Regions from separate parts of the Noviherbaspirillum album genome, predicted to be linked through region 1. Evidence: riboswitches for the same ligand, from Rfam matches in the RefSeq annotation. Region 1 holds a riboswitch; each other region holds the start of a gene.

Evidence for each region. Region 1 has a riboswitch for cobalamin ahead of RY831_RS16650 (cobaltochelatase subunit CobN). Riboswitches for the same ligand answer to the same signal wherever they lie in the genome.
Region 2: another riboswitch for cobalamin. It lies ahead of cobT (nicotinate-nucleotide--dimethylbenzimidazole phosphoribosyltransferase); the one in region 1 lies ahead of RY831_RS16650 (cobaltochelatase subunit CobN).
Region 3: another riboswitch for cobalamin. It lies ahead of RY831_RS23780 (TonB-dependent receptor domain-containing protein); the one in region 1 lies ahead of RY831_RS16650 (cobaltochelatase subunit CobN).

Annotation. Positions count from the first base shown of each region.
Region 1 covers NZ_JAWIIV010000013.1:110,698-119,677, reverse strand. The annotation lists gene RY831_RS16665 (MgtC/SapB family protein) at 1-1,243, opposite strand, end outside; gene RY831_RS16660 (DUF1028 domain-containing protein) at 1,521-2,240, shown strand; gene RY831_RS16655 (TonB-dependent siderophore receptor) at 2,409-4,544, shown strand; cobalamin riboswitch at 4,705-4,910, shown strand; gene RY831_RS16650 (cobaltochelatase subunit CobN) at 5,175-8,980, shown strand, end outside.
Region 2 covers NZ_JAWIIV010000026.1:81,970-87,727, forward strand. The annotation lists gene RY831_RS23790 (adenosylcobinamide-GDP ribazoletransferase) at 1-457, opposite strand, end outside; gene cobT (nicotinate-nucleotide--dimethylbenzimidazole phosphoribosyltransferase) at 461-1,495, opposite strand; cobalamin riboswitch at 1,616-1,846, opposite strand; gene RY831_RS23800 (alpha/beta hydrolase) at 1,954-2,802, shown strand; gene RY831_RS23805 (protein phosphatase CheZ) at 3,057-3,833, shown strand; gene RY831_RS23810 (chemotaxis protein CheA) at 3,833-5,710, shown strand.
Region 3 covers NZ_JAWIIV010000026.1:72,868-81,847, forward strand. The annotation lists gene cobD (threonine-phosphate decarboxylase CobD) at 1-596, opposite strand, end outside; gene cbiB (adenosylcobinamide-phosphate synthase CbiB) at 589-1,554, opposite strand; gene cobU (bifunctional adenosylcobinamide kinase/adenosylcobinamide-phosphate guanylyltransferase) at 1,548-2,117, opposite strand; gene RY831_RS23760 (cobyrinic acid a,c-diamide synthase CobB) at 2,114-3,424, opposite strand; gene cobO (cob(I)yrinic acid a,c-diamide adenosyltransferase) at 3,429-4,076, opposite strand; gene RY831_RS23770 (ABC transporter ATP-binding protein) at 4,069-4,845, opposite strand; gene RY831_RS23775 (FecCD family ABC transporter permease) at 4,849-5,820, opposite strand; gene RY831_RS23780 (TonB-dependent receptor domain-containing protein) at 5,907-7,772, opposite strand; cobalamin riboswitch at 7,858-8,088, opposite strand; gene RY831_RS23785 (histidine phosphatase family protein) at 8,137-8,727, opposite strand; gene RY831_RS23790 (adenosylcobinamide-GDP ribazoletransferase) at 8,741-8,980, opposite strand, start outside.

The DNA.
Region 1 (8,980 bases):
TGGCAACGGCCACCTGGCGGCGTGCGGCACCGGCACCCAGCACGATCACCATCCCGCATTTCACCGCCGTGTTGGCGAGTGCGGCAATGCTGATGGCCGATGCCGCCTGGACCAGGTCGCTTGAGTCCCCCGTATTTTCGGCAATCGATAGCGTGATTGCATCCACGTCGACGGACCCGGCCAATCCCGAGACGACATACACTCCAAGACCCGGTGCATTTTCCTGTGCGAATTTCACTGCCAGCAGCACGACCGCAAACACGAAGCCGAATTGAACGGCGGAACCGAGGCTGAACGGGTTGCGTAACTCCATTCCGCGATCACCGCTGAAACCGGCATGGCCTGACCTGCGATGTGCCGCTGCCTTCATGCTTGCGCGGTAGTGCCATCCGGCGAAGATGGCCGTTACGCCGCCCATGGCCGCGAAGGGAAGCCACATTGTCTGAAGCAATGACGGACTCATGAAGCTCACGAGCGCCGCGGTACGCGCGAACATCACCAGCCATGCGAGCAGAATGCCCGCGGTGATGGCGTGACCGTCCCCGGTTTCCGTCTCGCTGCGGCTGACGCGGGCGAAATTGAGCGTGGTGGCGGTTGATGAAACCAGGCCACCTGTCAGTCCGGTAACGGCGGTGCCGTGGGCCTTTCCCAATACACGGGTCGCCACATAGCCCACCAGGGACAAACCGGCGATCAGGATCACAAGCAGCCACAGCTTATAGGGATTGATCGCTCCCCAGGGATCGACAGCCGTGTCAGGCAAAAGGGGAAGAATAATGAACGAAGCAATAAGGAGCTTGATGCCTGCAAAAATGTCTTCGCTACCGATGCGTTCGACCAAACCATGCAGCGGCTGCTTGTAGGCGAGGACTGCGGATGTCACGACTGCCAGGGCGACCGCGAGGGAAGGATATCCGATCACGACCATGCCGCCCAGCAAAAACACCGCGATGGCCGCGATCTCGCTGGTGAGTCCTATGGCATCCTCCTGCGTCCGGTTCTGCAAGACATAACCTGCAATGACGGTCGCGCTGACAGCCAGCAAGGCTGCGGCAAAGGTCCATGCCGTATCAAGCTGGAGAGATATCCACGCGGCGGCCGCTCCGACCAGCGCCAGAAGGATGTAAGTGCGAATGCCGGCGGTATGGCCGGGTTCGTTATCCTTTTTCTTCTCGCGGTCGATGCCCACCAGGGCGCCAATCAATAATGCAATCAGGAAGTTTTGCGCGATGTCGAGGGTCATTCGGACTTATCCCGTGTTAAAGCCAGCGTTGTATTTCCTGTTTACCATAGTCTGGCGGAAACCACGCGACGCATGTCAAGCGCCGGAAATATAGCGGCGGCCGGTCGCGGGCTGCGCCGAACGAGATAATCCTGCCTGTCTCAAGCTGCCAAAGCCTTCCGGCGGCACCAAGCCATTGGATTTCGGGTCCGGCCGCCACAGGAGACGGCGGAACAGCGCAGGCATGCGCATTGGATGTGCGCCGCCTTAAGAAAATCATTCGGGTTTCAAGGTATGTTTGTCTCTCTGCCTTTTCATTACGTTCAGGGGATCGACATTGACGTTTTCCATCGTTGCATATTGCCAGCGCACCGGCCAGGTTGGCGTCGCTGCAGCGACCGCAGTTCAGGCCGTCGGCAAACTCGCATGCCATGCCGTTGCCAATGTAGGCGCGATTGCTTCGCAAGCCTTGACCAACCCGTACCTCGCCTATGACGGATTACGCCTTTTGGAGCGGGGGATTTCAGCCGAGGAGGCGCTGGAGCTAGTACTGAAGACTGATGCGCAGGCAGACAAGCGGCAGGTCGGCGTGGTGGACAACCATGGACGAACCGCGGCCTGGACCGGCTCGGAGGCAATACCGTGGGCCGGACACATCGGCGGTCGGCACTGCAGCATCCAGGGCAATCGGCTCGCCGGACCGCAGGTGCTTGATCGGGCGCTTCAATCGATGCTCGCTACGGAGCATCTCGACCTTGCGGAACGCCTCACGCTGGCCCTATTGGCGGGCGATGAGGCAGGCGGCGATACCAAAGGCGAACGTTCGGTCAACGTCCTTGTATTCTCGACCGAAGAATATGCATTGTGCGACATCAGGATTGATGATCATGGTGCGCCGATGGAGGAGCTTCGGCGGCTGTTCCGGGTTTATCAGGAAAAGATCTTGCCGAATGTCCTTGGCCTTCCCAAGCGCGCCGATATTCCCCGGCCGTCGGTGCAGCAGGGGAGCCGCCATTGATTTGCGAAAGCGACGGCTTGGCATCCATCGCATTTATTGAAATGATATTGATTCTCATTTAGAATGCGGAACCCGTAGAGTCAGCCAGTCGGTGCAGACCGATCCAGCCAGCCAACAGTCCGGCTCCCTTGGAGCCATTCGTCTGTAACAGCCTAATCAAGGATCGCAATGACCCGACGTACCCCATTGGCGGCCGCAGTGCTGACTGCGTTCGCCTTTCCTGCCGCCTGCCCGCTCGCTGCATATGCCCAGCAAAACGAACAACCGGGCGTTACCCTGCCTACCGTGACCGTGACGGCACCCAGCGCCGAGGAAACCGCGACCGGCCCGGTGGCCGGCTACCGAGCGAAGCGGTCCGCGACCGCCACCAAGACCGATACTCCGCTGCACGAGACGCCGCAGTCGATCTCGGTGGTGCCGCGGGAACAGTTCGAGGATCAGGGCGCATCCAATCTCCAAGATACGATGCGCTATACCGCCGGCGTTTACGCCAATACCTTCGGCTTCGACAATCGCGGGGACTGGGCGCGCATCCGCGGCACCGATTTTGCGCAGTACCAGGATGGCCTGCGCATGCTGTTCGGCTTCTACAACAATGTGCGGCCGGACCTGTGGTCACTGGAACGGGTTGAAATCATCAAGGGACCGGCCTCGGTGCTGTACGGCCAGGGAAGCTTCGGCGGCCTGGTCAATCTCGTTTCGAAGCGACCGCTGGACACGGAGCAAAGGCAGATTGATCTCACTGTCGGCAATCACAATCGCAAGCAACTGGCGGTGGACCTGACTGGCCCCCTGAACGAAGAAGGCACCTTGCTGTACCGGCTGATCGCTCTTGGCCGCGACAGCGATACCCAGGTCAATCATGTGCCCGACGACCGCAGGCTGCTTGCTCCATCGCTTACCTGGAAACCCAATGCAGGGACAAGCGTGCGCCTCTACGCGAGCATGCAGAAGGACGAGTCGGGCTCGTCCGTCGGCTTCTTTCCATGGCAGGGCATGCTGTTGCCGGCGCCATTCGGCAGGATTCCAACCGATACCTTCATCAGCGAGCCGAGCTTCGACGAGTTCAAGGCCGACCAGAAGGCCTTGGGCGTCGAGGCAAGCTGGAAGCTGGGCGAGCGTCTGACATTGCGGCATCACATTCGCAAGAGCGAGAGCGAGGTGACCTACCGATCGCTGTACTCCCGTTTCGGGCCGAGGCCAACGCTGAACCCGGACGGACGCACCGTCAACCGGACGATTTATGCCGCCGCCAACGAGGCTGACGCCCTTACTGCCGACACGCAGCTGGAAGCCAAATGGAAAAGCGGGCGGCTCGAAAGCACCATGCTGGCCGGCTGGGATGTGCAGCGCGTGACGCTGGGCAACGCCGCGACGAGTGCCGCCGCGCCCACCATCGACGTCTATGCTCCCGTCTACGGCAACTTCACGCCGGTCACCCCCGGAGCGCAGACTATCACCGAGCAGCGGCAAACCGGACTGTACCTGCAATATCAGGGCAAATGGGCCGACCGCTGGATCGGCGTGGTGGGCCTGCGGCGCGACCACGCAAAGTCCGACTCTGGCGGAGCGGCGGCATCTCGCCTCGACAGCAGCGCGACGACGGGGCGCCTGGGTATCGCCTATGCTCATCCCTCGGGCTGGTCGCCGTATGCCAGCTGGTCGGAATCGTTCCTGCCGGTCACGGGCGTCACTGCATTCGGCCAGGCTTACCAGCCGCAGACGGCGGAACAGGCTGAGATCGGCGTCAAGTATCAGGCGCCGAACGGCGGTCTCAGCTTCACCGCCTCGGTGTACGATATTCGCGAGACAAATCGACGCACCCCGGATCCGGCCAACCCCCTGAACCAGGTGCAAACCGGGGAGGCGCGCTCGAAGGGTGTCGAACTGGAAGCGGTCGCGGCGCTGACCAAAGCCGTGGACGTGGTGGCTGCGTATTCCCATATCGACGCCCGGGTGATCCGATCGAATACGGCCGCCGAACTTGGCAGGCGGCTGGCGAGCGTGCCGGGCAATCAGGCTTCGCTTTGGAGCCGCTACAAGCTCGCCGTAGGCAACGGACTCGTCAGCATCGGAGCCGGCGTGCGCTACGTGGGCTCCTCATGGGATGGGCGCGATGTGCTCGAAACGCCGGACTACACCTTGTTCGATGCCATGCTGGGCTATGAAACCGGGCCCTGGAAGGCATCGCTGACGATCAACAACCTGGCCGACAAGGTCCACATCACCACCTGTATCAACCGCGGCGACTGCTATTACGGCATGCGGCGCACCGTGATGGCCAATCTGCGCTACACCTTTTAACGACATGGGCGCTTGCCCCGACATCCTGAATACCCGTCCGGCTCCAGCCTGTCGAACGGGTATTCATCTTGAGGGCAATGTGCCATCCAGCCAACGACGCCACCGTGGCTGCCTTCTCGAAAGCAGTGCTCCGATCGTGCCATGTGCCGATAGACTAGGCTATACTAGCGCCACTTCAGGTGCCTTTCTCCGTATTCACGGAGTGGGTGAAACGGGAAGCCGGTAACTCCGAATCATCGGACAGTCCGGCGCAGCCCCCGCTACTGTATGTCTGACGACTCCGAGAACGCCACTGTGCAACCGCGCGGGAAGGCATGGAGAAGGCCGAGGACAAGCCAGGAGACCGGCCTGAAACATGTGTCGCACCAATCCCCGGGGTGATGGGAAAGGTTCCATTGATGCCTGCTGCGCGGCAGGCTCGCGTGAGCTTTCTTGCTTCTCCTAATGCGTGGTGCCTCCCAGTACACCGTTTGGAGAATCTCGTGGTCGGTTCAAACTCTTTACCTTTACTTTTACCTCTTGCGCAATGTGCGCCCGGCGCCATGGCGAACGGACGCGTCCTTGGGTATCTAGCCATTGCCGCAGGCATCGGCACCATGGTCGTCGGGCACGGGTTGGAAGCCTGAGGCAATGGCAACTCGACCCTTGCATTATCTGGTGTGCCTGGTACTTTGCATGGTCTTTGCACCAAGCTGGGCGGCAACCCTGTTCGGTGTCGTGACGGAGCGTACGGCGCCGACCGCCATCGAGGCCGCACACCGTCATCTTGCCGCACATCGCGGCGACCGTATCTTGCTGCGCACGCCGGCGCAGATCATGGCTGCGAACGACAAGCAGCTCGCACAATGGATCGGTCAGGCGGATAGTATTGTCGCCGTTGCCGTCTTCGGTGATCCGGCTCGCCGCCTTAAAGATGCGCTGGAGCGCCATGCCGGTCCGCGCGCCAGAGTGCTTGCAATGAATGGCGAAGCCAGCCTGAACCTGATGAGCCGACATCTTGATGCGGAGCAGCCCGGACATCTCTCTGATTTTCCTGCGGAATTGCTGGCAGAGCTGGCCAGGGAGAACCCGTCGGCCGCAGCGTTGAATGCGGCCGGATCCCATCCGACTGCCCGCCGCTGGCTTGCGGCCCGTCAGGTATGGCAGGCTTGGGGGAGCGAAAACATGGCGGCGCTGTTTGCCCATCTGCTCGATCCGCGCAAAACGCTGGCGGCGCCGAAACCGGAACCGTCGATACGCCTGCGCGTCGGCGGCAAGGAGGCCAGCGATGCGGCGGCTTGGGGCTCGGGCTCTACGCTGGGACTGGCGACGAAGCAGAGCGTCGTCGTTCTCGACCTCGCCAACATGGATGCTGCGACGCCCGCTTCCCTCTGCCGGCACATTGAACAGCGCGGCTTGCAGTGCGTGCAGGTGCTGACGCGCTGGGGTTCGACTTCGCGAGACGCGTTGGAGCGCCTGCCGCAACTAATTGCGCCGGCCAAGCCTGCCGCGTTGATTGTATTGCAGGATTTCGTAGTAGGGGCAGCCGAAGGACGGGAGGCCGTGATCGAAGCCTTCAAGAAACTGGACGTGCCGGTATTCAAGGCGATACGACTGACCGACCGTAACGCCACCCAATGGCGCCTTTCGCCGGACGGCCTGGCCGCCGACACGGTGCAGTACCGCGTGGCGCTGCCGGAACTGCAGGGAATCGGACAGCCCGTCGTGGTTTCTGCGCTCGGCCGGAGCCAGTTCGATCCCGTGACAGGTATCGAGACACGGCCGCCGGTCGCATTGGATCCTGAAATAGGCCTTCTCTCGGCCCGCGTCCATCGCTGGCTTACGCTGCGCAGCAAGGAAAACCGCGACAAGCGCATCGCCATCATTTATTACAACCATCCGCCAGGCCGGCAAAACATCGGCGCCGACAATCTCGATGTGCCCGCGTCCCTGTTCGACATGCTGCATACCTTGAAGGCGGCCGGCTACACCACGGGCGAACTGCCTGCGACGCCCGAGGCGCTTCTGGACCGCATCATGGCGCACGGCGTGAATCTTCCGGAAGACAAGGCGGCGCTGCGCGAACTCGGCGCGTCGGTGGCAGGCGTTGAGGCTGGCGCTTACGCCGGCTGGTTTGCGAAGCTGCCGCGCCGCGTGCAGGCGGAGATGACAGTCGGACCTCTCGGCCGCCTGCACGCCGAAGTGCTCGAGGCCGAAGCGGCCAATGAACGTGCCACGGGACGCAAGCGTGTCGACGCGGTGCTGAAGGATCTGCGTCATCTGGTCGAAGGTATCGATCATCCGAAGCGTCAAGACGCCATGCGCGACCTGGAGATGCTGGAAGCCGGATATCTCGGTTGCCTGGACGATAATCCGCAGCGCCGCTGCGCCACGCTGGCGACGACCGTGCGCCGGCTGACCGGCTACGGCATTGAAGGTATCAAGGGGTGGGGAGCTCCGCCCGGCAAGATCATGGTCGACAGCGGAAAGTTGCTGGTGCCGGGCCTTGTTTTCGGCAATATTTTCATCGGTCCGCAGCCGCCGCGCGGGTGGGAAGTCGATGAGGAACTCCTGCATGCAAATACCAGCGTGACACCGCCTCATCAATACCTGGCGTTCTATCACTGGCTGCGCGACCGTTTCAAGGCCGATGCGCTCGTGCATGTCGGCCGGCATTCGACCTATGAATTCCTGCCCGGCAAAGCCGTAGGGCTGACGGCGGACGATTACCCCAGCCTGATTGCCAGTGATCTGCCGGGCGTTTACCCGTACATTGTCGATGGTGTCGGCGAAGGCACGCAGGCCAAGAGGCGCGGCCTGGCCGTGATGGTCGATCATCTGACGCCCCCGCTGGCCTCGACCCCGCTGTATGACCAGTTGCTGGCGTTGCGCCAGGTGGTCGAAAGCTTCGAAGCGGCATCCAGCGAGTCGCTCAAGCTGCAGGCTGCCCGCACCATGCGCGAGCAGGTTGTCGCGCTCAACCTGAAGGCCGAACTGGAAGCCTCGATGGCCGATGTGCTGGCGGTGCGCGGCATCGGCTTCGAGGCCGCCGACGATGATCTCCTGGCCCACGAGATCGGTCATTACCTGACCAAGCTCCAGGAAAAATTCATGCCTTACGGCTTGCACATCTTCGGGCGGCAATGGAGCCAGGCTTCGCTTAATCTGATGCTCGACTCGATGAAGAAAGGCGGCATCGACGATCCTGCGGTCAGCCGCAAGCTGGCCGATTCGCCCAGACTGGAAATGCTGGGCCTCCTGGCCGGCCTGGATGGGAGGTACATCGCGCCCGGCAAGGGCAACGATCCCTTGCGTTCCCCCGAGGCCCTGCCGACCGGCCGCAATTTCCACGCCGTCGACGGTGACATACTGCCTACCCGCGTCGGCTACCGCCTGGGGGAAACCCTGGCCGGCAAGGCCGCGTCTCGCGGCCCATCGGCACAAGGTTCGGAGGGAGTCATCCTGTGGGCGTCGGATGCAGTTCGCGACGAAGGCGTGATGGTGGCGTTCTCGCTTGCGTTGATGGGCGCCGAGCCGGTATGGAATGCGCGCGGCATCGTCACCGATGTTCGGCTCAAGCAGGGAGCCGCGCGCCGCGATGTGATTGTCACGACCTCCGGCCTGTTTCGCGACCTCTATCCCAACCTCATTCATCTCATCGACCGCGCGGGACGGCTGGCGCTGGCTGCCTCGGCCGCCGGCCTGATTGAGCAGCGCCCGGAACTCAAGGATGCGCTGGCCGCGGCGCTGGCGCCGGTACCGACGGCTGCATGGGGCCATGAATCGCTGGAGGAAAACCGCGTCGCCCGCGAATGGCTGAAACGGTTTGCCGCCCTTGAACACACCGGTCAATCAGCACCCGAAGCCGGCCGCGCCGCCGCGCTGCGCATTTTCGGCGACGCTCCCGGCGCCTACGGCACCGGTGTCAATCGCCTGACCGAACGCTCGGGTGCATGGCGTGAACGCAACGAGATCGGACGCGCCTATGTCAGACGCATGGGGCACGGCTACAGCCTTATCGATAACGGCACGGCCAGCCATGCAGCCTTCGATACGGCACTTGTCGGCATCGCCCGTACTTACCATGGCCGAGCCAGCAATCTCTACGGACTGCTTGATAACAATGATGCCTTCGACTATCTCGGCGGATTGTCATTGGCCGTGGAAGGACGCACCGGCAAGCCTCCCGAGGCGATGATCCTGCAGCATGCCGAACCTGGGCGAGCCGATGTCGAACCGCTGTCCACCGCGTTGCTCGGTGAACTTCGCGGACGCTTTCTCAATCCTGCGTGGCTCAAGCCCTTGATGAGCCATGGCTATGCGGGTGCCCGCACCATGGGCACGGCATTCCTCGAGAATCTGTGGGGCTGGCAGGTGACACGTCCAGACCTGATCCAGAACTGGGCCTGGGACGAGGTCAAGGCGGTGTACTTCGACGACGCAAAAAAAATCGGGCT
Region 2 (5,758 bases), on a different contig from region 1:
CGATCAGGGTATGGAACGGCAGGAAGGCCAGCGTCGCGCACTTCAGTGCCAGCAGCAAGCCGATGCCGATCGCGCCGTAGGCGCCGATGCGGGAATCGCTCATGATCTGCAGCACGCGCTCGTGCGTCATGCCGCCGCCCAGGCCGTCGCAGGTATCGGCGAACCCGTCCTCGTGGAAGGCGCCAGTCAGATAGATGCCGGCAATAGTCGACAGCAGCACCGCCACCGGATGCGGCCATATCCATGCCGCCAGAGCGTAGACGGCGGCGGCGGCGGCGCCGACCACGATGCCCACGGCGGGAAAATAACGGCTCGCTTGTTGCAGCCAGTCCGGCTCGAAACCGACCCAGCGGGGTATCGGCAAGCGCGTGAAGAATTGCAGCGCGATGAAGAACAGCCGCAGCTGATGCACGCAGCGCATTGCGATCGGATCGGGTCGCTGACCGGAAGACTGCATCGCTCAGCCGTCCTTGCCGCTGACCTGCGCCGACTCGAAGGTGGCCATGTCGTTGAGGAAGTTGACTGCGGCGTGCAGCAGCGGCAGGGCCAGCGCACAGCCGCTGCCCTCGCCCAGGCGCAGTCCGAGCTGAAGCAAGGGGCGCGCGCCGAGATGGGCGAGCATGCCGGTGTGGCCGCGCTCGTCCGAGCAGTGCGAGAACACGCAGTAGTCGAGAACGGCCGGCCGCAGCCTGGCCGCAACCAGCAAGGCGCTGGTGACGATGAAGCCGTCGATCAGCAGCACCATGCGGCGCCGTGCCGCCGCCAGCATCGCGCCGGCCATCATCGCGATTTCGAATCCGCCCAGCGCGGCAAGAATGTCCAGCGGTTCGCTCGCCTGCGCATGCAATTCGACAGCCCGCCGAAGCACCGCCAGCTTGTGGGCGACGCCCTCCTCCGACAGGCCGGCGCCGGCGCCTACGCAGTCCTCCAGCGGCGCGCCGGTGAGCTTGCGCATGAGCGCGGCGGCGGCGCTGGTATTGCCGATGCCCATCTCGCCGAAGCCAAGCACATTCCCTTCCAGGCTATCAACCAGCTCGACGCCGTATCGAATCGCAAGCAGGCACTGCTCCCGCGTCATTGCCGCTTCGCGCATGAAGTTGCGGGTGCCATGCGCGACCTTGCGGTCCAGCAGGCCGGCGCGGACGCCGAAATCATGATTGACGCCGGCATCGACCACCCTCAGCGCGCAAGCGTTCTGGCGGGCGAACACATTGATCGCCGCGCCGCCGCCGAGAAAGTTCTCGACCATCTGCCATGTCACGTCCTGCGGATAGGGCGACACCTTTTCCGCGACCACGCCATGGTCGCCGGCGAATACAAGAATGGCGGGCGCGACAATGCGCGGCTGCACGGTGCGCTGGACTAGGCCGACCTGGCGGGCCAGCGTCTCGAGCATGCCTAGGCTGCCGAGCGGCTTGGTCTTGTTGTTGACGGCGGCTTCAAGCCGCGCCGACAGTTCGGCATCGGCGGTGGAGTCGACGACGGGAATGGACATGGGATCGTGCGTGTGGCTATGGCGTGGCTGGGACATCGGATGCATCCGGAACGAACTGGCGGAAAGGCATGCGAAAAACCCCGTCCGCATGGCGTGACGCGATCGGCGCGGACAAGCCTGCGCCGATCGAGCATTCCGGCCGGTATCCGGGCTGGCAAGATGGAACGGCCGGCCTTCCCATGCGGAACATGCACAGTGGCTCGAGGGGACCGTCTGTCACTGGCGGACTATTTCAGCGACGCTTGCTTACCGTTGCGGGGGCAGCGCACATCGGGCTTGATAAAGCCTTGTGCTTCCCGTTTAACCGCGGACGCGAACGCATCCGCAGGCACCAGAACGCAGGCAGTGTACGGCGACCGTCCCGGCCCGTCAAATCGCCGAGCCATTTGCGGACAAGCCCGGTAAACTGTCGCTCCAGCCATCCGGCCACGACCATCCCGTTATCTCAGACACGCTCCATGACGAACCAAGCCGACTACTACAGCCAGCAATACAATGCCCGCGCTTCCATTCCCGACCATCCCTACATCTTCACGCGCTGGCTGAAGGAGTCGATGCAGGTGCGGCGCTCCCAGGCAGCGCTGTTCGATCTCGCCTATGGCGAAGCCGCCGCCGAACGCCTGGACTTCTTCCCGGCCAGCCGCAGCGATGCGCCGCTGCTGGTCTTCATCCACGGCGGCTGGTGGCGCTCGCTGGACAAGTCGGATTTTTCCTTCGTCGCGCCTGCCTACACCCGCGCCGGCTTCAACGTGGCGCTCACCAATTACACGCTGGCGCCGCATGCCAGCATCAACGAGATCGTGATGCAGCAGGTGCATGCCCTTGCCTGGCTGTACCGCAACGCGGAACGCTATGACTTCGACCCGAAACGCATCGTCGTCGCCGGCCACTCCGCGGGCGCACACCTGGCGGCGATGATGATGGCCGCTCATTGGCCGGTGTTCGGCGCCGACCTGCCGGCCGACCTGGTCAAGGGCGGCATCCTACTGTCCGGCCTCTATGACCTGGAACCGGTGCGGCATGCCGATTTTGTCAATGCCGACCTCAAGCTGACCGAAGCCGATATCGCGCCGCTGTCGCCTGCGCTCATGCCGCAGGGCCATCCCGTTCCTTTCATCACCGCCTACGGCGCGCTCGAATCCGAGGAATTCCGGCGCCAGACCGAACTCATCGCGCGAGCATGGAACGCCGGCCATCGCGCCGACGTGCCGCTGCCCGGTCTGAACCACCTCACCATCTGCGATGCCTTCGCCGATCCCGGACACGCGCTCTGCCAGGCGGCGGTCGCCCTGATCAGGGAAATTTGATAGACGAAGTGGCAACTTTGCACCGAGCGGGGCAACACTTTCACCCGGTCCCGCCCAGCGCTTTCATCTTCATGTTGCGCAGAAGAAATTCGTGGCTGATAATCCAAGTAAATGGGCCGGATGCGCTTCGACCCTGACGGCCTCTGTCGCAGCGCGGTCATGCGACCCATGACCGCGCTGCGCCGCGACCGTCCGCAAGACCATAATGGAAAAGCTGACAACACAAGCTGACAACGAATGAAGGATGCACCGACATGACCGACGCCGCAGATGATCTTGAAGCCCTGTTTGACGAAGTAGCCTCGCAGCGCACGGAAACGGTCGCCGCACCTGCGGCGGAGCAGGAAACCGTCAGCCTGGACAACGAATTCGCGGCCGCCGGCGCAGAGCCGGCCGAAGCCGTGCATGAGGAACATGCCGATCCGGAAGACCAGTCCATGTACGAGCGCCTCGGCGGCATCGTGCGCATGCTGCACGATTCCCTGCGCCAGCTCGGCTACGACCGCTCGCTGTCCGACGTCGCCAGCCAGATCACCGATGCCCAGGGCCGCCTTGAGCACGTCGCCTCGCTGACCGAACAAGCCGCCAACAAGGTGCTCAATACCGTCGACACCTGCATTCCCGAACAGGAAGCCCTGCAGAAGCAGGCAAAGGACATGGAAGACCGCTGGGCGCAGCTGTTCGAAGGCAAGCTCGGCATCGAGGAATTCAAGGCCCTGGCCGGCGACTCGAAGCAGTTCGCGGCCGTGGTGCAGGAAGCCACCGAATCGGAGAAGGCGCGCCTGCTTGACATCATGATGGCCCAGGACTTCCAGGACATCACCGGCCAGCTGATCAAGAAGATCGTGCTCATCACCAGCACCGCCGAGAAGGAGCTGGCGCAGCTCCTGCGGGATAACGCGCCGCCCGAAGTCAAGGCCGCCATGGCGGAATCCAAGCCGCCGGTGGACCTGATGCAGGGTCCCGCCGCGCCTGGCGTTGCCATGGCGCAGGACGATGTTGACAGCTTGCTTGCCGACCTGGGGTTCTAATGGACGATATGCTCAAGGAATTCGTCGTCGAGGCGCTCGACCTCGCGACGAACGTCGAGGAGCACCTGCTCTCTCTGGAGCGCAGACCCGACGATACCGATACGCTCAATGCCCTGTTCCGCTCTTTCCATACCATCAAGGGCGGCGCGGGCTTCATGAATCTGCCGGCCATCGTGTCGGCCTGCCACCTGACGGAGAACCTGTTCGACGGCCTGCGCACCGGCCAGGTGCCGGTGACGCCGACGGCGATCGAAGCCGGCCTGCAGGCCAGCGGCTTCGTCGGCGATCAGCTCAAGCAGCTGGCCAACGGCGCGGCGCCCGATTCGCTGCCTGCCATGCCGGCGGCGCTGGAAGACATCCTGACCGCCGCGATCGAGGGCAAGTCCGCCGCGCCTGCGACAGCTCCGGTTGCGGCCGCCGCCGTGGCTGCCGATGAACCGGTAGCGGCAATGGCCGTTTCCGCCGCATCCTCAGACCCGGGAGAGTTCGTGGTCTCCGCGGATGGCCTCGACTGGGAAGCGCTGTATCGCGCCGTCGTGCCTGCCGGCACCCTGCCCGACGCGCCGACCGCCGCCGTGCTGGCCGCAAGCGCGCCGCCCAACGTGACGCCGCTGGCCAAGCCCGCCGACGACAAGCCGCTCGCCAAGCCGGCCGCCGATGACAATCAGCGGCCCATCACGAGCCAGGTCAAGGAAGACACCATCCGTATCGATGCCGTCAAGCTCGACGCGCTGCTGGAAGTCGCTGGCGAATCGGTGCAGGCCGCCAACCAGGCCAGCGTGCTGCTGGAAAAACTGACGCAGTTCAAGTTCGAAGGCCAGGCCGCCGCGCTGATGTCGACGCTGCAGGAAACCCTGAGCCGCGCCTCGCGCTATTCCACCGAACTGCAGCGCGCCACGCTGTCGACCCGCATGCAGCCGGTCGGGCGCCTGTTCCAGAAATTCCCGCGCCTTGTGCGCGAACTGGCCAAGGATCTCGGCAAGGATGTCGACCTCGTGATCGAGGGCGCCGAAACCGAAGTCGACCGCGTAGTGGTCGACAGCCTGTACGACCCGCTGGTGCACATGCTGCGCAATGCGCTCGACCACGGCATCGAAGCAGCCGGCGAACGCGCGGCGACCGCCAAGCCTGCCAAGGCCACCATCCTGCTGAAAGCCTGGCAGGAAGGCAGCAGCGTCATGATCGAGATTTCGGACGACGGCAAGGGCATGGACCCGGCAAGGCTGCGCGACAAGGCCATGGCCAAGGGTCTCATCGGCGAAAACGCGGCGCAGAGTAACGAAGAAGCCTTGCAGCTGATCTTCCTGCCCGGTTTTTCGACCAAGGAAGTGGCATCCAGCGTGTCCGGCCGCGGCGTCGGCATGGATGTGGTGAAGACGGCGGTGGAAAAGCACCGCGGCGCGATCCGCATCGATTCCGTGCTCGGCGAAGGCACCCGCTTCACCATCCGCCTGCCGATCGAGCTATCGATCGTGCCCACCATGCTGGTGCGCACATCCGGCGCGGCGCTTGCCATGCCGATGGCCGTGGTGCAGCGCGTGGTCGAGTTGCCCGAGACGTTCGATGAAGTCGGCGGCGCGCCGGTGCTGCGCGACCAGGGCCGTCCTTTGGCGGTCCGTTCCCTGGCCGCCATCCTCGGGTATGAGCAGGGCCGCGAAAAGGTGGGCATCGTCATCGCCGCACCCCAGCCTTACATCCTCGCGGTCGACGCGGTCGACGGCACCGCCGACCTGGTGATCAAGCCCCTGACCGCACTGGCGGTGCCGGGCGTCAACGGCACTGCCCGCTCCGCCGAAGGCGAACTGGTGCTGGTCATCAGCCTGGCCTTCCTGCTGGATGGATGCAAGATGTCGATGGCGAGCCGGCTTGCGGCATGACCTCTGAGGCGCGCCAGCAGGTATCAAGCTGCGAGAGCAGCTTGATAC
Region 3 (8,980 bases), on a different contig from region 1:
AGCCCCGCCAAACCGAAAAACTTGCCCACCGAACGCAGCACGATCAGCCCCGGCCTATCGCTCCAGCGGGCGACGCTGGCCTGCGGCACGGTATCGCCAAAGGCTTCATCCACCACCAGCCAGCCGCCGCGTGCGGCAAGTCGCCCGGCCCAGGCGAGCAGCTGTTCGGGCGCGATCAGCGCGCCGGTCGGGTTGTTGGGATTGCACACCACCATCACGTCGGCATCGTCCGCATACCGGCCCAGTGCGTCGTAGGCGACTTCTTCCACCTGGTGCCCGGCCTGGCGCCAGCAATGGGCATGCTCGGCATACGACGGCGCCGACACCACCACCCGCCCGGCGGGACGCAGGCGCGGCAAACCCTGGATCGCGGCTTGCGTGCCGGCCACCGGCATCATGCGCGGCGCGCCGTAATAGGCTTGCGCCGCTTCGATGAAACCGGGATGAGGCTCCGGCAAGCGATGCCAGGCATTTGCCTGGAGGGCCGGCACCGGGTAAAAATCGGGGTTGATACCAGTCGACAGGTCCAGCCAGTCCGCCAGCGGGCGGCCGTGCCGCAACGCGGCCTCGCGCAGATTGCCGCCGTGTTCAAGCATGGGGCATCCTTTCGTTAAGTATGGCGAGGCATCCGAGTACCGCGATCCACAGCAGCGTGGTGCGGCCGACCAGCCGCCAAGCGCGTCCGATGTCGTCCGCTTCGGCCGGCCTGCCTGTACCGAGCGGCGGCCGCGTTTCGACGGCCCCATCGTATTCCGCCGTGCCGCCGAGCGCCAGGCCGAGAGCGCCGGCGCCGGAAGACATCACCGGTCCGGCATTCGGGCTGGGCCAGGCGGCGGCCTGCGTGCGCCAGCACTGGCGAGCTCGCCGGCCGTCGCCTAGCAGCATGTAGGACAAGGCTGTCAGGCGCGCCGGAATCCAGTTGAGCGCATCGTCGGTGCGCGCCGCCATCCAGCCGTACCGCAGGAAGCGCGCATTGCGGTAACCCCACATTGCATCGAGCGTGTTGGCGAGGCGGAACAGCAAGGCGCCCGGGCCGCCGGCGACGGCGAACCAGAACAGCGTGCCGAACACCGCGTCGTTGCCGTTTTCCAGCGTCGATTCCACCGCCGCCTTGGCGAGGTCGCTGTCGTTGGCGCGCGCGGTATCGCGGCTGACGATGCGCGAAGTCAGTTCCCGCGCCAGCCCCAGCTGTCCGGCGGCGAGTGCAGCCGCGATCGGCAGCATGTGGTCGCGCAGGCTGCGCAGCCCGATGCAGAAGTACAGCAGCAATGCATGCAGCGCCATGCCGAGCAAGGAATGCGCCTGCGTTGCGGCATGCAGCGCGGCTCCGGTCAGCACCACCAGCGGCAGCACCGCCAGCACCCAGCCGATGACGCCACGCAGATAACTCGAAACGCCAGCGCCACCCCGGTTGCATTGTTGTTCAATCAGGCCGGCAATGCGGCCGAAGCCCACCAGCGGGTGAAAGCGCCGCGGCTCGCCGAGCAGCCAGTCGAGCACCACGCCCGCCAGCATCAGCAGCGCCACGGCGGACAGCGTCAGGCCGCTCAGCATGGCTGGCCTTTCAGCATCATCGGCAATCCGGCGACGACGAACACCGCGCGGTCGCTGCAGGCGGCCACCGCTTGGTTCAAACGGCCGGCCTCGTCAACGAACCAGCGCGAGATGGCGCCCTGCGGCACGATGCCCATGCCGACTTCATTGGACACGAGAATGATGTCGCCGGCAGCATCGCGCAGCGCGTCGAGCAGCGATTGCCTCTCACGTCCATAGCTTTCCGGCGGCACTATCTTTCCAACTTCCGGATAGTCGCGCTGCTCGGAAAACAGCAGGTTCGACAGCCACACTGTCAGGCAGTCGACCAGCACGACGCGATCCGGCGCGCTCCAGCGGCGGATCTCCCGGCCCAAGGCCAACGGCTCTTCCACGGTGCTCCAGCGCGCATCGCGCCGCTGCCGGTGGATGCCGATGCGCTCCGCCATTTCGGCATCGCGGGACTGCGCCGTGGCGATATAGACCACGTCCCTGGCGCCGTCTTGCGAACTGTCGGCGGCGAGCTTTTCCGCATGGGCGCTCTTGCCGGATCGCGCGCCTCCGAGAATCAGGCTGATCGTCATGCGGCGCCCTCCTCAAGGAAAAGCCTGGCCACGGCATGCGGACAGGATGGGAAGTAGGCATGGAAATAGGATGCGGTGAGCGAACCTCTGCCGTAGATCGCCTCACCCGCCTGTCCGGTGGGATGCTTGACGGTGCGGGCCAGCGGTTCCAGGTCCGTCTCCATGCGCGAGTAATGGAATGCATGGCCGCGCAGTTCGCTGTCCTCCCGCCGCCAAGCATGCGCGCCGAGGGCGGCGAGCCGCTTCTGCATGATCACCCGTCCCGGCAACAGTCCGGCCATCGCATGGGTTTCCCCGTTCATCGCGGTGAGACTGTCGGCAAGCGCCATCATGCCGCCGCATTCCGCGTAGATCGGCATTCCGGATGCATGCGCCGTCCTGATCGATTGTTTCCATCGCGCGGCGCCGGCAAGCGCCGCCGCATGCAGTTCCGGGTAGCCGCCCGGCAGGTAGACGGCATCGGCCTGCGCAGGCACCGGTTCGTCGGCCAGCGGCGAGAAATGCACGATTGCGGCACCCAGCGCGCGCAGGCACTCCAGGTTTGCGGGATAGAGAAAGGCGAACGCCGCGTCGCGGGAGATGGCGATGGTTTTTCGTTGCAGCAGTGCAGGCAAAGCGGACTCCTGCGCTGCTTCACCCAGCGCGGCTGCAGGCAGGGCATTCCATGTATCGGCACTGAAGCTCAGCTGTTCGGCCAGTGCATCGAGCATGCCGTCGATTTCCCCGACTTCTTCCGGCTGCACCAGCCCGAGATGCCGTTCCGGCAGCGAGCGTTCCTGGCGCGGCAAGGTGCCGAGCAGGGGAATGTCGCGCATCGCTTCAGCGATCATCTGCGCATGGCGCTCGCTGCCGATGCGGTTGGCAATCACGCCCGCCAGCTGCACCGGGCCGTAATCGCGCAGGCCGCGCACCACCGCACCGGCGGTCTGCGCCATGGCGGAGGCATCCAGCACCGCAAGGACCGGCACCCCGAATTCACGGGCGAGATCGGCGGAGGACGGCGTGCCGTCGTATAAACCCATTACGCCTTCGATAAGTATTGCGTCGGCCTGCGCCGCTGCCTCGGCCAGCAGGCGACGGCTGCGCTCCAGTCCGACCATCCATAGGTCCAGCGAATGCACGGGAGAGCCGCAGGCGCGCTCGAGCAGCATCGGGTCGAGAAAGTCCGGGCCGGTCTTGAACACACGTACCCGCTTGCCCTGCCGCGCCAGCTTGCGGGCCAGCGCCGCCGTGACGGTGGTCTTGCCCTGCCCGGAAGCGATCGCCGATACAAGGACAATGCGCGCGCCCTGCGCGAAACCATTCATCGCCCTACCACTCCACGCCCGGCTGGGCCGCGATGCCCGCCTTGAACGCATGCTTGACCAGCTGCATCTCGGTGACGGTATCGGCCACCTCGATCAGCTCCGGCGGCGCGGCTCGTCCGGTGACCACCACATGCTGCATGGCCGGCCGCGACTGCAGGTCCGCGATGACGCGGTTCACGTCGAGATACTTGTACTTCAACGCAATGTTGAGTTCATCGAGCACGACGAAGCCGATTGCGGGATCGGCGAGAAAGCTTCTCGCCTTTTCCCAGGCACGCTCGGCGGCTGCGATGTCGCGTTCCCGGCTCTGCGTTTCCCAGGTGTAGCCTTCCCCCATCGCATGGAAGCTGACTTCATCCGGAAAGCGCTGCAGGAACAATTCCTCGCCGGTGGACTTGGCGCCCTTGATGAACTGCACCACGCCAACCTTCATGCCGTGGCCGAGCGCGCGGATCGCCATGCCGAAGGCGCTGGAGCTCTTGCCCTTGCCGTTGCCGGTGTTGACCAGCAGCACGCCGGCGTCGCGCTTGGCGGCTTCGATTTTCTGGTCCACCACTTCCTTCTTGCGCTGCATGCGCGCGCGGTGGCGTTCATTGATGCCTTCACTGCCGGCGTCATTGTCACTGCCGGCGTTGCTGTTTTCTTCACTCATGGTTCATGTCCTCTGCGGGTAGATAGATGCGCCGCCTGCCATGCTGCACGATATCGATCGGGTAACCGAGGCAGGCGCTCAGCGATCCGGCGTTCATCACTTCGTCCACCGGTCCCGCCTGCCATTGTCCGTCGCCCATCAGCAGCAGCGCATGGGTGGCGACGCCGTGCGCAAGGTTGAGGTCGTGGCTGACCAGCACCACGGATTTCCGTTGTGTGCGGCACAGGCGTGCCAGTAGTTCCATCACGCTGACCTGGTGCGCCAGGTCGAGCGCGCTGGCGGGCTCGTCGAGCAGCAGCAGCGGCGCTTCCTGGGCGAGTGCCGCTGCAATCGCCACTCGCTGGCGTTCGCCCCCGGACAGGGTTCGCACGTCGCGCTCCGCGAGCGCTTCGACGTCGAGCGCACGCAGCGAGGCGCGCGCGACCTGGTAATCGGATTCGGCGTCCCAGTAACGGTCGTCCTGGTAGGGATGGCGCGCGGCCAGCACCGTTTCGATGGCGCGATAGCCGAAGGCATCGTTGCGGCCCTGCGGCAGGTAGGCGCGTTCGCGGGCGAGCGCGGTCAGCGGCCAGTCGGACAGGGCCTTGCCCTGCATGCGGATTTCGCCGCCGTCGGGCCGGCGCAGTCCGACCAGCGCGCGCAGCAGCGTGCTTTTGCCGGCGCCGTTGCGGCCGATCACGCACCAGCACTGCCCGGCTTCGACCTGCCAGTTCAGGTTTCGCACCAGATTGCGGCTGCCGATGTCGAGGGAAAGATCGATGGTCTGCATCGCTTATCTCCTGTGCAGCTGATGCAGCTGCACCAGGAATACCGGCACCCCGATAAGCGCGGTGATCACGCCCACCGGCAGCTGCTGCGGCGCTATCACGGTGCGCGCCAAAGTATCGGCCAGCACCAGGAAGCTGCCGCCGGCCAGCGTCGCCGCCGGCAGCAGCAACCGGTGGTCCGGCCCCCATGCGAAGCGGCAGGCATGGGGCACGATCAGGCCAACGAAGCCGATGCTGCCGGCGCTGCTGACGGCGCTGGCGGTCAGCAGCGCCGAACACAGGAACAGCCCCTGGCGCAGGCGGGCCACCGAGATGCCGAGCGTGGCCGCGGCTTCGGCATGAAGCGCCATGACGTTGATCGCCCGCGCAACGCGGATCGCGAAGATCAGCACGCCGGACCAGATGATCCAGGGCAGCCAGCGCAACTGCGTGGCCGACAGGTCGCCGATCAGCCAGAACACCATGCCGCGCAGGCGGTTGTCGGGCGCGATCGACAGCATCAGGGTGATCAGCGCGCTGCAGCCTGCGGCTACGATCACGCCGGTCAGCAGCAGCATCGGGGCATTCCCGTCGCCGCCGCTGCCGCGCAAGTCGCGCCGGGCCAGCAGCAGCAGGAGCAGGGCCACAGCGATGGCGCCGCTGAAGGCCGCCACGTCGACCACCCATGCGGCCGCCATGAACAGGATGGCGGCCAGCGCGCCGACCGCCGCGCCGCCGGACACGCCGAGCACATAGGGATCGGCCAGCGGATTGCGCAGCAGCGCCTGCATCATCACGCCGGCCAGCGCCAGCGTGGCGCCTGTGACGAAAGCCGACAGCGCGCGGCCGAGGCGCAGTTCCAGCAGCGTCGCCGCCAGCGATTCCGGCTTGCCGCGCAGCAGTTCGCCAAGCGCGCCGAACAGTTCGCCCGCCGACAGCGGCACCGAGCCGATCGCACAGGCGAACAGGATGGCTGCGCAGCCCGCAGCCCCCAGCATGGACAAAACGGCGAGCGCGCGGCGGCGCTCGCGGAAGGACGGCAGTGTGAGGACGGTGCTATGCACGTTGCCTGGCTTTCAGTGGATCATCGGATGCCGTAGCGGATGCCGACGAAGAGATTGGACCCGGCGTTATTGTAATTCCTCGCCAATTCGTAATCCTTGTCCAGCACATTGTTCCAGCGTCCGAAGATCGACCAGTTGGTCGCGACATCGTAGCTCGCGTAGAGATTGACGATGCCGTAGCCGCCAAGCCGGTTGCGATTGTTGGTGTCGTCGAAGCGCTCGCCGGAGAAGATGACTTCGCCGCCGGCGGTCAGCTTGCCGGCGCTGCGGTCGAGCGCCAGCGTGCCGTGCCGCTTGGCGCGGCGTGCCAGCTGGCGGCCGGTGGTTTCGTCCTTCGGGTCCTGCAGATCCAGTGTGGCGCGCAGATTGTAATTGCCGAAGGCGGTGCTGGCGCCGAGCGTCAGACCGGAAATCAGCGCTTCATTGACGTTGTACGCGCAGCCGAACCGAAAGGCTGCCGGATTGACCGGGCAGACCGGCGCGCTGACCAGCAAATCGCTCAGCCGGTTGCGGTAATAGACCGCGCTGTAGGTCGACCTGCCGTCCTCATAATACAGTCCCGCCTCGGCATTGCGGCCCTTCTCCGGTTGGTTGCTGGCAATGCCGAAGCCTGGGAAATACAAATCGTTGAAGGTCGGCGCCCGATAGCTGGTGCCGATGCTGGCGCTGGCGCGCAAGGCGCTGCTGAGCCGATAACCGTAGGACAGGCTGCCGGTGGTGTGGGAGCCGAACTGCGAATTGTCGTCATTGCGGATGCTGGCCGCCGCCAGATGTGCGCCGCGCTTGAGCTGGTAGGCAGCCGCAATCGAATCGGTGGAGCGCGACCGGTTGAGCGCCGAGGTGGTGGATTCAACTTCCTCGCGGCGGTGCTCGGCGATCAGCTGCAGCACATCGGTGCCGGCGACGGTGAAGCTGTTCTGCCAGCTGACTTGCTGCTGCGTTGTGTCGAACAGCGTGCGGCCGGTCCGCGTGTCGGTGACAGCCTCGTCCTGCGACTGCGATACCTGCAGCTGGCTGGTCCAGTTGGGCAGGAGCTGGTTCTTGCTGTAGGCGCCGATGGTCGACAACTTCTGCTTGATGCGGTCGTCGAAGGTCGCGCTGTTGTCGAATTGCGATTTCAGGTCGCTGTGCAGGAAATTGACCCCAATCTCATGGCCCTTGGCCAGCTCCAGGCTGAACTGCCCGCTGGCGCTGTCGTTGTCGTAGCCGTCGCGGTCGGCATTGAAGCCGGTGGCGCCGCGGCGGGTAGCGGAAAAGCCGTCGGATTCGTCATGGGCCGCCCGCAATGCGTAGCGGAAGCCGTTGCTGGAACCGGAGACGCCGGCTTCCAGGTTGTAGGTGCGGTAGGTGCCGATGCCCGCCGATACCGTCGGCGCGGCAGGCCCGTCGCCTTTCTTGGTGAAGATCTGGATCACGCCGCCGACTGCATCCGCGCCGTACATGGTGCTCAGCGGACCATAGACGATCTCGACGCGGTCGATCTGCGACAGCGGAATGCCCGCCCAGTTGGCGCCGCCGCTGGTGGCCGAGCCGACGCGCACGCCATCGATCAGCACGACATTCTGCTTGTTGTCCGTTCCCCGCAGGAACACCGAGGAATTGGTGCCCGGCCCGCCGGTGCGGGTGATTTCGACGCCGCGCTGGCGCTGCAGCAGGTCGACCAGCGACCTGCGCCCCGACCTGGCGATTTCCTCGGAAGTGATGACGACGTTGTCGTTCAGCACCTCGGTGGCAATCTGGGGCGTGCGGTTGGCGGTCACCACTACCGACTCCAGTTTTTTATCTTGTGCGAAGGCGGCGGACATGGTGAAGACGGAACCGATGGCGAGTGCCATGGCGAGCGGTTTGCCTGCGGCCGGGCGGCCCAGGGAGTCGGAGTAGATCATGTGAAAGTCCAGTGATTGACAACCGGCCTGCTTCCCCGCACGCCGGATTGAACGAAAGCGCCGGACGGATGAATTTTCCTGTCCGGGGCTTCCACCTGTTCTGGCCGGTATCCGGGCTGGCAAGGTCGAGCGGCCAGCCTTCCCATGCAGAACATGCACAGTGGCTTGAGGGGGCCGTCTGTCACTGACGAATTATTTCAGCGACGCTTGCTTACCGTTGCGGGGGCAGCACACGTTGGGCCTGATGAAGCCTCGTGTTTCCCGTTTAACTGCCTGCATGAACATGCAGGCGGGCACCATAACCCGCGTATTGTAAGGCTTGCAGTAACCCGCGACAACACGAAAGACGCTTAGGGCGCTGAATTCAGCCGGCGGAACTCCCCGGCCGGCATTCCAGGATGAGCAGTTCTCCATAAGCAATGTCATGGCGGCTTTGCGCGGCACGCAAGCCGATGTCGCGTGTCGGTCCGCCGCGCACGCATTCCTTCAGCAAGCGCATCGTGCCTGCATGGGCAACGATGACGGCCGCATCGCCATCCGCGTCGGCGGGCGGCAGATCAGCGAGAAAAGCACCGACCCTTGCGGCCACATCGAGCACCCGTTCGCCACCGCCGGGCCGATAGCCGGTCAAGTCGGCCGCCCAGGCGTCGACCTCGGCGCGGGGAATACGGTCCCATGGCTGCATTTCCCATGCGCCGAAGTGCATTTCGGCGAGTCGTGCATCGATGACCGGCTTCCTCAGCATGAGGCGGCCGGCCAGCGCCGCGGCCAGCTCGCGGCAGCGCCGCAGCGGGCTGGTGTAGATCGGCACGCCCGGCGGCAGCCGGGACAGCAAAGGCAGGATCGCATCGATGACGCGCTCCTGCTCTCCGATCGGCACCGCAAGATCGGTGCTGCCGTAGCAATGCCCGGGCTCGATGGAAGGTTTGCCGTGGCGGAGCAGGTAAAGGCGCATGCCGCTATTCCATCTATGCCAAGCGTCCGGCCGCCGCCAGCAAGGCAAGATAGCAGGCGACTTCACATGCCTGCTGCACGGCGCCGAGGCAGTCGCCGGTATAGCCGCCGATGCGCCGCACGAACTTTCGCGCCAGCCAGAGCGCGCAGAGCGCCATTGCCAGCAGCGCGGCAAGCAAAACCGGCCATGTCAGCCATTCCATCCACAGCAGGACGATGGCCGGCAGCAGTGCCAGCATCGCCGCCATCAGGAA